4 regions of the Alicycliphilus denitrificans K601 genome follow, and region 4 is predicted to be linked to each of the others. Evidence: predicted binding sites of a transcription regulator. Region 4 holds the regulator's gene; each other region holds the start of a gene.
What was found. The regulator FNR, encoded in region 4, switches genes on or off when oxygen is low (the NO sensors DNR and NnrR bind a similar motif). The targets are predictions, from matches to a motif close to TTGATNNNNATCAA.
Positions count from the first base shown of each region.

Region 1 (4,144 bases), 1.3 Mb from region 4:
TCCTGCTGGGCGACGCAGACATCGCCATCGGCGCGGGCGCTGAGAACATGAGCCGCGCGCCCTACGCCAGCCTTGCCACGCGCTTTGGCGCGCGCATGGGCGACACCAAGATGGTCGACATGATGGTCGGCGCCTTGCACGATCCCTTCCACATCGTTCACATGGGCGTGACGGCCGAGAACATCGCGGCCAAGTGGGGCATCACGCGCGAGGAGCAGGACCGCCTGGCAGTGGAGAGCCACAACCGTGCCGAGCGTGCCATCCAGGCGGGCTACTTCAAGGACCAGATCGTTCCCGTGATGCTCAAAAGCCGCAAGGGCGAGGTGGCCTACGCCACGGACGAGCATTTCCGCGCGGGCGCCACCATGGAGGACATGGCCAAGCTCAAACCCGTGTTCGTGAAGGAAAATGGCACGGTGACAGCGGGCAACGCCTCGGGCATCAACGACGCGGCAGCGGCCGTGGTGCTGATGGAGGCCAAGACCGCCCAGGCGCGCGGCGCCAAGCCCATGGCGCGCCTGGTGGCCTACGCCCACGCGGGCGTGGACCCGAAGTACATGGGCATCGGCCCCGTGCCCGCCACGCAGCTGGCGCTCAAGAAGGCGGGCCTCACGGTGAAGGACCTGGACGTGATCGAGGCCAACGAGGCCTTCGCGGCCCAGGCCTGCGCCGTCACGCGCGACCTGGGCCTGGACCCGGCCAAGGTCAACCCCAACGGTTCGGGCATCTCGCTGGGCCACCCCATCGGCGCCACGGGCGCGCTGATCACCGTGAAGGCCCTGCACGAGTTGCAGCGCATCCAGGGCCGCTACGCGCTCGTGACCATGTGCATCGGCGGCGGCCAGGGCATCGCCGCCATCTTCGAGCGCATGTAATTCTCTGCGCCATCATCGCCATCGCCATCGCCATCGCCATCGGCGATGGCCTCGCCATGCTTGGGTATGGGCGCACCAGCCCATGGCTGGGCCATCATCGGCGCCTTGTTTTTCGATACAACCCTCAGGAGAGTTTTCTGATGCTTCTTCGCCGCCACATCCTCTCGCTCGCCGCCCTCACCTGCGCACTGGGCGCGCCTGCGGTCCAGGCCCAGGGCGCCTACCCCTCCAAGCCCATCCGCATGATCGTTCCCTTCCCGCCCGGGGGCGGCACCGACATCCTGGCACGGCTGGTGTCCTCCAAGCTCACCGAGGTCAACAAATGGACCGTCGTGGCCGACAACAAGCCCGGCGCCGGCGGCACCATCGGCATCACGGAGGCCGTGAAGGCCGCGCCCACGGGCTATGACCTCGTCATGGGCCAGAAGGACAACCTGGTCATCGGCCCCTGGCTGTACAAGAACCTGCCCTGGGATCCGACCAAGGACCTGACCGCGGTGGCCCACGTGGCCTACACGCCCGTGGTGATCGCCACCAGCGCCAGCTCCAGATTCAAGACCCTGGCGGACGTGGTGGCCGCCGCCAAGGCTGCGCCCGGCACCATCACCTATGGCTCGCCGGGCAACGGCACCTCCATCCACCTCGCGGGCGACCTGTTCGAAAAGGCCGCGGGCGTCAAACTCAGCCACGTTCCCTACAAGGGCTCGAACCCGGCGCTCATGGACGCGCTGGCCGGCAACGTCGACCTGCTGGTATCGTCCCTGCCATCGGCCATGGGGCAGATCAAGGCCGGTAAGCTGCACCCGCTGGCCGTCACGTCCGCCAAGCGCAGCTCCTCGCTGCCCGACGTGCCCACGGTGGCCGAATCCGGCTTTAAGGGCTTCGACGTGAGCACCTGGTACGGCGTCTTCGCCCCGGCCGGCACGCCCGCGGCCGTGGTCAAGACACTGAACACCGAAGTCAACAAGCTGCTGGCCATGGCCGAGGTGAAGGCCGCCATCAATGCCCAGGGCGCAGAGCCCCAGGCCATGACGCCGGAGCAGTTCTCCACACTGCTGAAGACTGAGTACCAGCAGTGGAAGGGCATCGTCGAGGCATCCGGCGCCAAGATCGAGTAAGTGCGCCCCGCGTGCCGGCGCATGCCGCCGGCACGTGCGCATGACTTGTATCAAGGAGTAATTTCCTTGATTCATTGATACTGCAACGCAGCAATCTGGACTGGAGAGTGTCATGGCGTTGTTGGTGTGGGTCCCCGAACTGGATACTGGTATCCCCGAAATCGACCGGCAGCACCGCCGCATCGTCGACTACATCAACAGGCTCTACGAGCTGCGCTCCACGCACGACCGCGAGGCCCTGGGCGACGTGATCGGCGAGATGGTGGACTACACCCTCTCGCACTTCGTCTTCGAGGAGAGCCTGATGGAAAGCTCGGGCTATCTGTTCTCCGGCCCGCACAAGAAGGTGCACGAATTGTTCACCCGCAAGGTGGCCGAGATGCAGTCGCGCTTCGACGCCGGCGAGGACGTGACCGACGAGCTGCACGGCATGCTGTCGCGCTGGCTGTTCAACCACATCCGCAACGAGGACCACGGCTACGTGGACACGGCCAAGGCCTACCTGCGCATGGCGCAGCAGGGCGGCCCGGCTGCCGAGAAGGAGCGGCTCAAGGCCGAGCTGCTGCAGGAGCTGGAGCAGCGCCAGAAGAAAAAAGGCCTGCTGGCCCGCCTGTTCGGCGGCTGACGGCGCGCCAATGAAAACGGCTCCCGCGGGAGCCGTTTTCATTGTTACTTCTCAGGTGCCATCACTCGCGCACCACCAGCACAGGCACGCGAGACACGCCCAGCACCTTCTGGGTGACACTGCCCAGCACGAGCTTTTCGAGGCCGCGCCGGCCATGCGAGCCGATGACGATGAGGTCGGCCCCCGTGCTCTCGACCGCACGCTGGATGCCGTCATGCACGGCATGGCCCTCGCCCACCATGGTGTTCACCGCGGTCACGCCGGCCTGGGTGACGGCGGACTTCGCCGCATCGAGCGCGGCATTGGCCTCGGCCGTGGCGGCGCTCAGGTATTGCGCCTGGCCATATGCGAAATCGGCGCCGACCCCCGTGAACGGGTACGGATCGATCACGTACAGCGCCGTCACCGCGCTGCCAAAGGCCTTGGCCAGCCCCGACGCCTTGGCAACCGCCTTCATGGATGTTTCCGAGCCATCCACGGGAACCAGAATATGTTTGAACATGGAACCTCCTGCTGAGTTACTGCCTGGCCTTCTGTCAGGGAGCGAGGCAAGTGTGGCACCAGGCTGCACCACAATGCTTGATGCTTATCAATTATTAATTCTGCTCTGCCTGGAAGCCACCCCGGCGGCAGGTCAGCACCAGAGTGTCGCGCCAGCCGCCCTCGCCCTCCGGCTGGATGGGCGTGGTTTCATGGATCATGCGCGCGTCATCCAGCAGCATCACGGACCAGGGCTCGCTCAGCGTGAAGCGCTGCCCATTGGGGCCGGCGGCCTCGAAGATGCGGGTCTCGCCGCCCTTCACGCCCTCGCGGCCCACCAGGAAGACGGCCACGAGGTCCACGCCGTCGCGATGCGCTCCTTCGGGCGTGGGACGCCCGATGCCGCCTGCGGTGTCGATGCGGAACTGGTGCGCCTCGATGAACCAGCGCACGGGCCGCGTGGCCAGCGCCGCCTGTGCGAGGGTCGCCACGCTACGCATCAGCCGCCCCCACACGGGCACCGCCACGGTCGCATCGCGCATGGGCGCAAACCAGCGCTCCATGCCGCCGTGCAGGGCGTTGTACTCCACGGGCTGCCAGTGCGCGCGGTGCGGCGTCTGGCTTACCGCCATGCCGTCCACGATGAAACAGGAATGCCGCCTGCGCCGGTAGCGGCCCCCGTCCTTCAGGAACTCGTCGGGAGGCAGGTCTGCCCAGTCCGAAGACAGGGCCTTCAGATCGGCCAGCTCGCAGCCCAGCCAGTCCGCCGTATCGCGCGGCTGGAGCACGGCATACCCCCGGTCGCGCAATTGCTGCACGATCTGGCCTGGCGGGACATAGGGAGGAGAGAAACTGACGTGCGCCATGAGTTTCAAGCCAGGCGGCGCCGATCAGCGATCATGGCGGCCATGCCCGCGGTGGCCATGGTCCCTGCGGTCATCGTCACGACGATGGCCGCGCCAATGGTCGCGCCCGTCATGGCGGTCGCGATAGCCATGGAAGTGGCCGGGGCGCCGTGGCGGCTCCTTCACGAAGTACACCGGCTG
Region 1 is NC_015422.1:2,471,976-2,476,119, reverse strand. Features, by position in the region: gene bktB (beta-ketothiolase BktB) at 1-875, shown strand, start outside; gene ALIDE2_RS11825 (Bug family tripartite tricarboxylate transporter substrate binding protein) at 1,016-1,993, shown strand; gene ALIDE2_RS11820 (bacteriohemerythrin) at 2,106-2,618, shown strand; gene ALIDE2_RS11815 (universal stress protein) at 2,680-3,120, opposite strand; gene ALIDE2_RS11810 (2OG-Fe dioxygenase family protein) at 3,215-3,964, opposite strand; gene ALIDE2_RS11805 (hypothetical protein) at 3,989-4,144, opposite strand, start outside.
Region 1: ALIDE2_RS11820 (bacteriohemerythrin) is a predicted target of FNR. The motif match lies at 2,034-2,047, and genes of this name have one in related genera.

Region 2 (4,144 bases), 2.1 Mb from region 4:
ACCACGATGGCCCGCGGCAGCAGGCCGTAGGGCGTGAAGCCCGCGCGCTGGTACAGGCGCACGGCGTGCGCGTTGCCGGCCGTGACCGTAAGCACCAGCTGCTCCAGGCCGGCCATGCGCTCGGCCTGCGCCAGGCAGGCGCGCAGCAGCTGCCGGCCGATGCCGCGGCGCTGCGCCTGCGGCGCCACCATCATGGCGACCACGGTGGCCATGTGGCGCTGCTGCGCCCGTTCCTCGCGCTGGCAGCCGATGCTGCCCAGCAGCGCGCCGTCCGCATCCCACGCGCCCAGGAAAAAGCCTTCGTCCGCGGGCATGGACAGGCGCGGCGCGTAGGACTGGGCCGGCCGCTGCACGGCCGTGGCGTAGTCGCTGGTGAAGGCCTCGGGGGCGCAGCGCAGGGCCTCGTCGCGCAGCGCCTTGTAGGCCGGTGCGTGCGCGGCTGCCAGGACGGTGATGCGCGGGGCGGCGGCAGGCTCCCGCGTCATGGCGACCCCTGGCCCTCCAGCGCGTGCAGCTCGGCCAGGGTGTTGGCGTTGCGGAAGGCCAGCGGGTCGTCGCCAGGCTGGTCGAAGGCCACGATGGCGCAGGGGTGCTGCGCGGTCCAGCGGTCGATCTTGCGCCCGCCCTCCTGGGTGAAGCGCATCAGGCTCTCCAGCAGGCTCACGCGCAGCAGGCAGAACACCGGCTGGGTGCGCACGCGCGTGCTGCCGTCGTCCTCCTGCTCGGGGGCCGAGGCCATGGCGATGTCGGCGCCCTGGATCGCTGCGGCGGCGGCCAGGCGGCTGGCCAGATCGGCCGGGAACAGCGGCGTGTCGCAGGGCACGGTGAGCAGCCAGGGGGTCTCGCAGCGCTCCAGCCCGCAGAGGAAGCCTGCCAGCGGGCCGGCATAGTCGGCCAAGCCGTCGGGCCAGACGGGCATGCCGAACGATTCGTAGGCCGACAGGTTGCGGTTGGCGTTGATCATCACGCTGCCCACCTGGGGTGAGAGCCGCATGAGTGCGTGCAGCGCCAGCGGCATGCCGCGAAAGTTCTGCAGGCCCTTGTCCACGCCGCCCATGCGCGAGCCGCGGCCGCCGGCGAGGATGAGGCCCGTGATGTCGTGGGTGTCGATCATTGGTCAGCCACCGATGTAGCTCATTTCTATGCGCCGCCCGCGCTCCTCGCCCTGGTCGGGCGGCAGGCTGGCGCGCAGCTCGGAATAGCGGTCGCCGCGGCCCTGCCAGATGTGGGCGATGGCGGCGCTGATCTGCGCGTCGCTGGCGTCGCTACGCAGCAGGCTGCGCAGGTCCCAGCCCTGGGTGGCGAACAGGCACAGGTACAGACGCCCCTCCATGGACAGGCGGGCGCGGTTGCAGTCGCCGCAGAAGGCCTGGGTAACGCTGCCGATCACGCCCACCTCGCCCAGCGACGGGTCGTGGCGGCCGTCGGCGCCCGCGTAGCCCCAGCGCTGCGCGGTCTCGCCCACGGCGGTGGGCGAGAGCGGCACCAGCGGCAGTTCGGACTGCAGGCGCGCGATGACCTCGCGCGACGGCACGACCTGGTCCATGCGCCAGCCGTTGGTGGCGCCCACGTCCATGAACTCGATGAAGCGCAGCGTGATGCCGGTGCCGCGGAAGTGCCGCGCCATGCGCAGGATCTCGTGATCGTTGGTGCCGCGCTTGACCACCATGTTGACCTTGATGGTGCCGAAGCCCGCGGCCTGCGCGGCCTCGATGCCGGCCAGCACCTCGGCCACGGGGAAGTCCACGTCGTTCATGCGGCGGAACACGGCGTCGTCCAGGCTGTCCAGGCTGACGGTGACGCGCTGCAGGCCCGCGGCCTTGAGCGCGCGCGCCTTGCGCGCCAGCAGCGAGCCGTTGGTGGTGAGCGTGAGGTCGGGCACGCGACCCTCGGTGGTGCGCAGCCCGGCCAGCTGTTCGACCAGCAGCTCCAGGTCCTTGCGCAGCAGCGGCTCGCCGCCCGTCAGGCGGATCTTGTGCACCCCGTGCGCCATGAACAGCCGCGCCAGCCGCGTGATCTCCTCGAAGCTCAGCAGGTCGCTGTGCGGCAGGTAGCGGTAGTGCTTGTCGAACACTTCCTTGGGCATGCAGTAGCTGCAGCGGAAGTTGCAGCGGTCGGTCACGCTGATGCGCAGGTCGCGCAGCGGCCGCGCGCGCGTGTCGTACAGCTCTCCCGTGGCGGGCATGGCGGCCGCGGCGGCGGTCGCCGGCACGGCGGGCCGCAGCGGCCTGCTGCGGTGGTCCACGAGAGGAATGACACGTTCAGCCATGGCCAAATTGTGCCCCATGGGGGGCGTAGGGGTATGCGTACGGGCGTGAAAATTGACGCCGATCAATTGGCGATGGCGCCGCGCACAGGCCGTCGTTTGAGCGGCGTCAGTGGCGGCGCGCCGCGCCGGCCGGAGAATCCGGCCCATGCGCGATACCTGCTTCCTTCCCGTCCCGTCCTCCGCGGCCTGCCGCCGCCGTGACCGCCGCTTGGCGCTGCGCGTGCTGGGCACCGGCCTGCTGGCGCCTGCGCTGCCGCTGTCGGCGCAGGCGCGCATGGCGCTGGCCACGGCCATCAACCGCACGGCGCGCTTTCGGGCCTTGTCGCAGCGCATGGCCAAGGCCTATGGCCAGCTGTACCTGAACGTGAGGCCGGTGCGCGCCCGCGACGTGCTCGAGCACACGCGGCGCCAGGTGCGCTCGGGCTTCGAGGACATGGCGCACCCGGGCTGGCCGCCCGAGGTGGCGCGCCTGCTGGCGGACGTGCGCCGCAGCGCGGACCGCCTGAATGCGCTGGCGGAGCAGGCGCCCTCCAGGAGTGTCTTCCAGGCCGTGTCGGCGCAGGCCGACCAGATGCTCGCGCTTGCCGACACCGCCACGCAGGCCCTGGAACGCCAGGCTCAGGTCCCCACGGCGCGGCTGGTGAACACCGCGGGCCGCCAGCGCATGCTCTCGCAGCGCATGGCCAAGAACTACGAGCTGGCGGCCGCGGGGCTGGACGGCCGCACGGTGCGCGAACAGCTGGCGGGCGACGCCGACGAGTTCCAGCGCGCCATGGCGCGGCTGAGCGAGGCGCCCATCTCCACGCCCGCCATCCGCTCGGCGCTGGAGCTGGGCCAGGCGCAGTGGCTGTTCTTCGATGCCGCCCTCAAGCGCCAGCCCGACGGCCGCGGGCTGGAGGAGGTGGCCACCACCAGCGAGCGCCTGCTGGAGGTGATGGACGGCCTCACCGCGCTGTACGAGGCGGCCCTGCGGGATCTGTTGGGCTGATCTTTGAGCGAAAAAGGCCATCAGCGCTTGTTTATCAAGCGCTGATAGCTATTTTTTCAGGAGCTGCGGCGTGTGGCCGTAGAACTGCGGGTAGTGTTCCTTCACGGCCTGGCCGTGAAAGTCCCAGCCCGTGCACTGGCCCAGGTGGCGCGGCGGCTCGTCGCCCTGGCTCTGGAATGCCGATTCGACGCTCTGGAACGTGGCCGTGGCCAGGTTGAACAGCAGTTCGCGCAGGTGGGTGCAGCTGGCCACGCCGCCCAGGTGGATCTGGATGGACTGGCGCCAGCCGCGCGTCATGCTGCAGCCCACCATGGCCTGCAGGGCGCGCTGGGCCTGGGGGCAGCCGGCCAGGGGATGGTCGTCCATGGCAGATTCGATGGCCTGCACGACCAGGTTGCGGTCCACCGTCACGCGCAGCCACATGTGGTGTATGGGCTCGCCGGCGCGGCGCGTCCTGCCGGGGTTGCGCCGCGACGGCAGATCGTGCGTCTTGCTGTCGTGCAGCTCGCCTTCGATGTCCCAGAGACCGTCCTCGCGTTCGAAGCCCTGGTAGGTGATGCGGCGGATGTGTCTGGCGGTGCGGGGTGCTGGGGGAGACAGGGGCATGGGGCGGGATCAGCCGTGGCGGATGGCGACGGTCTTGAGCGTGGTGAAGCCGTAGAGCGCCTCAAAGCCCTTCTCGCGGCCGTGGCCGCTCGACTTGACGCCGCCGAACGGCAGCTCCACGCCGCCGCCGGCGCCGTAGTTGTTGATGAATACTTGGCCGCTGGCGACGCGTCGCGCCATGCGGAACTGGCGCGCGCCGTCGCGCGTCCAGATGCCGGCCACCAAGCCGAACTGCGTGGCGTTGGCCAGCTCCACCGCGTGGTCCTCGTCCTGAAAGGCCA
Region 2 is NC_015422.1:3,290,612-3,294,755, reverse strand. Features, by position in the region: gene ALIDE2_RS15625 (GNAT family N-acetyltransferase) at 1-485, opposite strand, end outside; gene mobA (molybdenum cofactor guanylyltransferase MobA) at 482-1,114, opposite strand; gene moaA (GTP 3',8-cyclase MoaA) at 1,118-2,269, opposite strand; gene ALIDE2_RS15610 (type IV pili methyl-accepting chemotaxis transducer N-terminal domain-containing protein) at 2,415-3,257, shown strand; gene ALIDE2_RS15605 (DUF2889 domain-containing protein) at 3,306-3,863, opposite strand; gene ALIDE2_RS15600 (aldehyde dehydrogenase family protein) at 3,873-4,144, opposite strand, start outside.
Region 2: ALIDE2_RS15610 (type IV pili methyl-accepting chemotaxis transducer N-terminal domain-containing protein) is a predicted target of FNR. The motif match lies at 2,322-2,335, and genes of this name have one in related genera.

Region 3 (4,144 bases), 1.1 Mb from region 4:
GCAAGATGACCGAGACCGGTACGGAGGACGTCGAGACGGTCACGCTCGACGGGCTGGACCTGCCGATAGACTGGTCCCGTACCTTCGTGAAGATCGACACCCAGGGCCACGACGTCAAGGTGATGTCGGGCGGCCGGAACGTGCTGCGCCAGGCGGCGCTCATTCAGTCGGAGGTTTCGTTCCTGCCCATCTACCAGGGCATGCCGGCGTTCGACGAGGCCATTGCCAGCCTGAAGGAGCTGGGTTTCGACGTCATAGGCATGTTCCCCGTGTCGCGCGACTCCCTGGGCCGTGTCCAGGAGTTCGACTGCCTGTGCGTCAACCGCAACCTGCCCCGCTGATACACGGCTTCGCCATCAAAGCGATGACTGTGTCGATCCGGCAGACGGCGCTCACTTCGGCTGCAAGCCTGTATGGGCGTGTGAGCCGCGCGGGCGGTTCCATAGGAGCATAGGTGGCCGGCACGGTCACGGCGCCGCCGTCGGCCAGGCCGGCCGCCGCCCCGTGAGCTGGCTGACGATCAGGCCCTTGAGCGGAGGCAGCCGGTTGGAGCCGGCCAGCACGGCCTGGCGCAGCAGGCGCGGCAGGGGGCGGTCGTCGGTGTACAGGCGCACGATGGCGTTCGTGCCCTGGTACAGCGGCCAGGCGTGACGGTGGTGTTCGCGCGCGTAGGGGGCGAGCACGCTGGCGGCGCCTATGTCCGCGCCGCGCGCCCATGCTCCGGCCACGGCCCGCGTGAGGCCCTCCACGCCCGCCAGGCCCAGGTTGTAGCCATGCGCCGTCACCGGGTGCATGCCCACGGCGGCGTCGCCCAGCAGCGCGCAGCGCGGGCCGGCGAAGCGGTGGGCGTACACGGCCACCAGGGGGTAGGCGTGGCGCTCGCCCACGAGGCGCATGGCGCCCAGGCGGTTCTGGAACTGCGCCTGCACGCGCGCGGCGTATTCCTCGGGCGGCAGGGCCATGAGCTGCTGGGCCTGCGCAGCGCCGGTCGTGACCACGGCCGAGCACATGGGCGCGCCGTCGATGGGGTCGTTCGGCAGCGGCAGTATGGCCAGCGTCTGCTCGTAGCCGAAGCATTCGTGTGCGACCTCATGGTGCGGCAGCTCGTGGCGCAGGCGGCAGACGATTACGGTGCGGCCGAAGTCGTGCATGGCCGCGCCTATGCCCAGCTGGCGCCGCGTGGCGGAAAAGCGGCTGTCGGCCGCCACCAGCAGCGGGGCCTGCAGGCGCTCCGCGCCCTGGCCGCCCTGGCGCGCGTCGGTGTATTCGAGCTCGGCATGGGCGGGCGTGACGGCCACGCGCGCGACGCGCGCCTCGGTCACGATGCGCACGTCCGGCTGCTGGGCCGCGACCTCGTAGGCCGTGCGGCGCAGCGCGTAATTGGGCACGATCCAGCCCAGGTGGTCCACGCCGCTGCCTCCCGCGTGCAGCTGCATGGCGCCGCGCCGGCCCACGGGGCCGTCGTGCACCTGGGCCTCGCGCAGCAGGCCGACCTCGTGCGCGGCCAGGCGCTGCCAGCTGCCCAGGCGCTGCAGCGTGGCCACGCTGGGGTGGGTGAGGGCGATCTCGCGCCCGTCGGGCGGCGGGGCGGCGAGCACGGACGCGGGCTGCTGCTCCAGCACCGTGACCTGCATGCCGGCCTGCGCCAGCGAGGCCGCCAGCGACAGCCCGGCCGGGCCGGCGCCGACGATGAGGACATCACTGCTGCTGTGGGTATTCGTCTGTTGCGGTGGCATGCGCGTGCTCGTTCCGGTGAAAGGACAAAGCGCCCAGTGGGCGAAGCGCCGATTGTCGGACGGTTGCGCGGGTGGCGCTTGAATTGGGTCAACACGGTGTGTATCCGGGCAGGCCCCGACGGGGCCGACCCGGAGTGACGCGGGGCGCGTGCGGCGCTACGCTGCCCGCATGGAAACCGATTCCCCCCCACCTTACGTTCCGCAGATCCGCCTGTACCAGGACTGGCTGCAGGCCCGGCGCGGCCTGCGGTTCGACGGCTACGACGCGCTGTGGCGCTGGTCCGTGACCGAGCTGGATGCCTTCTGGCAAAGCGTGTGGGACTACTTCGACCTGCAGTCGCCTACGCCGCACGATGCCGTGCTCGCCAGGAACGTGATGCCCGGCGCGCGGTGGTTCCCCGGCGCGCAGGTGAACTACGCGCGCCAGGTGCTGCGCCACGTGGATGCGGCGCACGCGGCCGGCCAGCCGGCCCTCGTCGCGCGCAATGAACGCGGCCAGCACCGCGAACTGTCCTGGCCCGCGCTGCGCCGGCAGGTGGCGGCGCTGGCGCTGCACCTCAAGGCCCAGGGCGTAGGGCCCGGCGACCGCGTGGCGGCCTACCTGCCCAACATTCCCGAGACCATCGTGGCCTTCCTGGCCTGCGCCAGTATCGGCGCCGTGTGGAGCGTGTGCGCGCCCGACATGGGAACGAACGCCGTGCTGGACCGCTTCCGCCAGATCGAGCCCAAGGTGCTGTTCGCCGTGGATGGCGTGAGCTACGGCGGGCGCGACCACGACCGCTGCGCCGTGCTGGCCGAGCTGCGCGCGCAGCTGCCCACGCTGCGGCACGTGGTGCTGGTGAACAACCTCGATGCCACAAAAACAATAGCTGATACCGCTTGTTACGCAAGCATTACAGCCAGAAAAGATGCTGAAACCGCGGCCTTCGAGCCGCTGTGGCTGCCCTTCGACCACCCGCTGTGGATCGTGTACTCCAGCGGCACCACGGGAATGCCGAAGCCCATCGTGCACGGCCATGGCGGCATGCTGCTGGTGATGCTGCAGCTGGCCGTGCTGCACAACGACATCGGCTGCAGCTACGCCCCCAACTCCTTCGGCGAGCGCTTCCACTGGTACAGCTCCACGGGCTGGATCATGTGGAACGCCCAGGTCGGCGGCCTGCTGGGCGGCACCACCTGCGTGCTGTACGACGGCAACCCGGGCGGCAGCAAGGAGCGTCCCGACTGGGGCGTGCTGTGGCGCATGGCGGCCGAAACCGGCGTGACCTTCTTTGGCGCCGGCGCCGCGTTCTACGGCAACTGCATGAAGGCCGGCATCACGCCGGCGCAATGCGGCGACCTGTCGGCGATCCGCGCGCTGGGCAGCACCGGATCGCCGCTGCCCGCCGAGGTGCAGCAATGGGGATCGGATTTCATGGCGGTTGCGGGCGTGCCGCGGGTCTGGTGGGCCAACATCTCCGGCGGCACGGACTTCGCGGGCGCCTTCCTCGGCGGCCACCGCGAGCTGCCGCAGACGCCCGGGCGCATGCAATGCCGCATGCTGGGCGCGGCCGTCGAGGCCTGGGACGAGCAGGGCCGCCCCGTGCTGGACGCCGTGGGCGAGCTGGTCTGCACCCAGCCCATACCGTCCATGCCCCTGTACCTGTGGGGCGACGCGGACGGCGCGCGCTACCGCGCCAGCTACTTCGACATGTACCCGCCGGGCCATGGCCGGCGGCCCGGTGGCGGCGACCTGGGGCCCGAGGCCGGCGCCGTCTGGCGCCATGGCGACTGGATAGAGATCGGATCCGCAGCCCATCCCGGCTGCCTGATCTACGGCCGCAGCGACGCCACCATCAACCGCCACGGCCTGCGCATGGGCACGAGCGAGATCTACAGCGCGGTGGAGGCCCTGCCCGAGGTGCTCGACAGCCTCGTCGTCGATCTGGAGTACCTGGGCCGTGAGAGCTGGATGCCGCTCTTCGTGGTGCTGCGCGAGGGCGTGGCGCTGGACGACGCGCTGCGCGGGCGCATCGATGACGCCATCCGCGCTGCGCTGTCGCCGCGCTTCGTGCCCGACGACATCTTCGCCGTGGCCGAAGTGCCGCGCACCCTGAGCGGCAAGAAGCAGGAACTGCCCATCAAGAAGCTGCTGCTGGGCCAGCCCCTCGCCAAGGTGGTCAACAGGGACGCCATGGCCAACCCCGGCTGCCTGGATTGGTACGTGGATTTCGCCGCCCGCCGTGGCGCCGCGGCGGCTGCATAAAACGGTTTCTGGTGGTTGCCGGCCGGGTATTTCAGCCCGGTCCGCCCCCACCCCCGCCCTCCACGTGCGGCGCTCCGGCGCATTCCAGCGCATGCTCGGCAAAGCGCTGCACCACGCGGCTGGTGTTGCCCGCCAGCCTGGCCAGCGCGATGCTGACGTGAAA
Region 3 is NC_015422.1:86,987-91,130, forward strand. Features, by position in the region: gene ALIDE2_RS00400 (FkbM family methyltransferase) at 1-341, shown strand, start outside; gene ubiM (5-demethoxyubiquinol-8 5-hydroxylase UbiM) at 468-1,736, opposite strand; gene ALIDE2_RS00410 (acetoacetate--CoA ligase) at 1,906-3,981, shown strand; gene ALIDE2_RS00415 (LysR family transcriptional regulator) at 4,013-4,144, opposite strand, start outside.
Region 3: ubiM (5-demethoxyubiquinol-8 5-hydroxylase UbiM) is a predicted target of FNR. The motif match lies at 1,815-1,828, and genes of this name have one in related genera.

Region 4 (4,144 bases):
ACGTTGCGCCCACCCGCCCGATGGCGGAAACGCCAAGCGCGATCAGGTCGCAGTCAGGCTGGGTGCTGTACCCCTGGAAATTGCGGTGCAGCCGCCCCTGGCGCTTGGCCACAGCCAGGGCATCCTCGGGCAGCGCGAAGTGGTCCATGCCCACGTACACATAGCCCGCATTCATGAACACGTCGATGGAGCGCGCCAGCATCGACACCTTGGCCGAGGCCATGGGCAGCTCTGCGGAAATGATGCGCCGTTGCGACTTGAAGCGTTCGGGCAGATGGGCGTAGGCATACAGCGCGATGCGGTCGGGCCGCAGTTGCGCCACCTGCGCCAGGGTCCGGTCGAAAGACTCCGGCGTCTGGCGCGGCAGGCCATAGATCAGGTCCACGTTCACCGACTCGAAGCCCAGCTTGCGTGCGCTCTCGATCAGCGCGAATACCTTCTCGGCAGGCTGTATGCGATGCACCGCCTTCTGCACCTCGGGATCGAAATCCTGCACCCCGAAGCTGAGCCGGTTGAAACCCAGCTCGGCCAGCAAGGCAAGCCGCTTCTCGTCCACGGTGCGAGGATCCACTTCGATCGAATACTCGCCCCCTGGCACCAGCACGAAGCTGCGCTTGAGCATGCCTATGAGTTCGCGCAGGCCGTCGTCAGACAGGAAGGTGGGCGTGCCGCCGCCGAAATGCAGCTGACTCACGTGCTGCCCCACGCCGCAGTGCGCGGTGTGCAGGTCGATCTCGCGGCTCAAGTACCGCAAATAGACCTCGGCCCGCTCCGGATGCCGTGTAATGATCTTGTTACAGGCACAGTAGTAGCACAGGGATTCGCAAAACGGAATATGCACGTAGAGGGACAGGGGCATCGCCTTGGCCGCCGACCCCACGCGACGCTGCTGCAGGGCTAGGATGTACTCCTTTTCACCAAATGCCTCCACGAAACGGTCTGCTGTCGGGTAGGAGGTGTAGCGCGGCCCAGGCACGTCAAAACGACGCAAGAGCTCTGTTGTAACGACTGTCATGGTGGGATTCCTTGCATTTGCGGCGTACTGTGCCGTAGAGTCCCCAGGGCGTTCTTGATGTTGATCAAGCACCCATGCGGTCCGGATGGGGACAATTGACTTTGGATCAAAGTCTTCGAACGATCCGTGACATTCCATGCCTCGACGGCGTTCAGATGTAAGCTCGCGACATGAATAGGGTTTCCACACATTCCAACCTGCAATCCATCAAAGTTGCCTGTTCAAACTGCAACTTGCGCGAACTGTGCATGCCCGTCGGGCTGGATGAGCAGCAACTCAAGCGCATCGATGACGTCGTCGCCGTGCGCCGCAAGGTCAAGCGTGGCGGCACGTTGTTTCGCAACGGCGAACCATTCGCATCCCTGTTCGCCATTCGCACGGGCTTCTTCAAGACCTGCGTGGCCACGGAGGATGGACGCGACCAAGTGACGGGTTTTCAGATGGCCGGAGAAATCATCGGCCTAGATGGCATAGTGAACGATCGGCACACCTGCGATGCCGTGGCCCTGGAAGACGCCGAGGTCTGCGTCATGCCGTTCGACCGCATCGAAGAACTGTCCCGCGAAGTCACCGCACTGCAAAACCATGTGCACAAGATCATGAGCCGTGAGATCGTCCGCGAACACGGCGTCATGCTGCTCCTGGGAAGCATGCGGGCCGAGGAGCGCCTTGCCGCCTTCCTGTTGAATCTGGTGCAGCGCTTGCATGCGCGGGGGTTTTCCCAATCGGAACTGGTGTTGCGCATGACGCGCGAGGAAATCGGCAGCTACCTGGGCCTCAAGCTCGAAACCGTGAGCCGCACCTTCTCCAAGTTCGTCGAGGAGGGCATCGTGGAGGTCAGGCAACGCCACGTACGCATCGTGGACACCGATGCCCTGAAGCGCATCGTCAATAGCCAGCAATCCTGTCTCTAACCACCCTCACCCAGGCTGCAGCCCCAGGCCCATGTCAGGGCATGTATTTGGCACAGTCGAGCGGCCTCTCGCCCTCCGGTACCGGACAGCGATTGAGCTCGAAGGGGGAGAGCGACAACATCGTGGTAAGCATGCTCGACGCCATGATGATGGCCCAGAAAACGAAGAACGCTACGGTGTAGACGCCTTGCCTCGAAAGAGTGACGGGCTGGTCGAACCACTGCAACGCCTCGGGGTCCACGAAGGCAAACACGACCATCTCCATGACCCCCGCCATGAGAAAGGCGGGCCAGGCTATCCACATCAACCTCTGCTTCCACATCAAGCTTGTCTCCTTGTCATAGTGACAGCCTAGCACCATGCCCGGCGCAAGCAAAGTGCCATCGTCTCCCTGATTCCCCTTAGGACCTCAGCGCGGCTGGTCCTGCGCGGGCGTGGCGGCGTGGTTACGCCCTTTCATTGCGGGTGTCATGCCAGAGTCCGCATTCTTCAGCGTCTTGTTGATGTCCAGGCCACGTTGGTAGTAGTCCTCCGCCAGCACGGGGTCCGGCCGGGAAAGCGCAAGCCAAAGAGTGACGAAACCGGCAATGACCACGATCACCGGGCCTGCGATGATCAGCCACACATGGCCGTACCTCCACCAGGGCTGCGGCTCGGGGTCTGCATTCATTGGTCCATCTTTCGACATCGTTACGATCTCCGTGCCCCTTCCGGGGCCATGCAAAAACTCGGTACGGATCCGCGCCCTCAGCGCGGGACGAGGAATACGGATTTCTCCGCCACCTGCCCTTTGTTGCCCTGCGCCTGGATATCGAAATACACCGTGTGCGAGCCCGGTGGCGCCGACCCGTAGGGGATTTGCAGGCGCACAGCAACCCAGCGGGAGTCCGCAGGGCCGATATCGACCTCGGACTCGGAAGCCACCTCCAGCCCTGGCAGCCCACGCGCGCTGATGACATAGCGCTGGGCCCCTTCGGTGGCATTCATGATCTGCAGCCGGTAGATGTTCTCCAGCTTGCCCCCAGCCACGATGCGCGAGAGCGCCGCGCGGTCGCGCACCACGTCCACCTTGAGAGGCGTGCGCACCACCAAGCTAGCGAGCATCCCGATGCAAAGCACAATCAGCACGCTGGTATAGAACAGCACGCGCGGACGCAGCACGCGTTTGAGCATCTGCGACTGGGTCCAGTGGTTCTTGACGCCGTTCTGCGTGGAGAAGCGGATCAGCCCCCGCGGGTATTTCATCTTGTCCATCACGGTATCGCATGCATCCACGCACAGGCCGCAGCCGATGCATTCGTACTGCAGGCCATTGCGGATGTCGATGCCCGTAGGGCAGACCTGCACGCACAACGTGCAGTCGATGCAGTCCCCCAGGCCCTTGGCCTTGTAGTCGACGCTCTTGGTGCGCGGTCCGCGGGGCTCGCCTCGCTCGGGGTCGTAGGTGACGATCAGCGTGTCCTTGTCGAACATCGCGCTTTGGAAGCGCGCGTAGGGGCACATGTACTTGCAGACCTGCTCGCGCAGATAGCCTGCATTGCCATAGGTCGCGAAACCATAGAAGAACACCCAGAAGATCTGCCAGGAGCCGTGCAGCACCAGCAGCTCGCCGCCGAGTTCCCGGATCGGCACGAAATAACCCACGAACGTGAAACCGGTCCAGAAGGCCACAGCGACCCAGATCACCTGCTTGAGCGATTTCTTCCAGATCTTCTCGAAGGTCCACGTCCCGTTGTCCAGGCGCATGCGGGCACTGCGATCGCCTTCGATCTTGTGCTCGATCCACATGAATATCTCGGTATAAACCGTCTGCGGACAGGCGAATCCGCACCACAGCCGCCCCGCCACTGCCGTGAACAGGAACAACGACAGCGCCGAGATGATGAGCAGGCCGGTCAAATAGATGAAGTCCTGCGGGTACAGCACTAGGCCGAAGATGTAGAAGCGCCGCGCCCCGAGGTCGAACAGCACCATCTGGCGCTGCCCCCACTCCAGCCAGGGCAGGCCATAGAAGACCAGCTGCGTCAGGAACACCATCGCCCAGCGCCAGCGCGCGAACACACCGCTGATGGAGCGGGGATAGATCTTCTTCTGGGCTTCGTAAAGCGACACCGTCTCAGGCTGCTGGCTCTCCGCTGCAACAGGAGTAATGGGTATCACCTTGCGTGGCCTGTCTTCGGCTGGCTTCATGATGGGATCTCGTGGGGGAAGTACA
Region 4 is NC_015422.1:1,173,681-1,177,824, reverse strand. Features, by position in the region: gene hemN (oxygen-independent coproporphyrinogen III oxidase) at 1-1,015, opposite strand, end outside; gene fnr (fumarate/nitrate reduction transcriptional regulator Fnr) at 1,186-1,929, shown strand; gene ALIDE2_RS05620 (hypothetical protein) at 1,964-2,251, opposite strand; gene ALIDE2_RS05615 (FixH family protein) at 2,339-2,617, opposite strand; gene ccoG (cytochrome c oxidase accessory protein CcoG) at 2,677-4,119, opposite strand.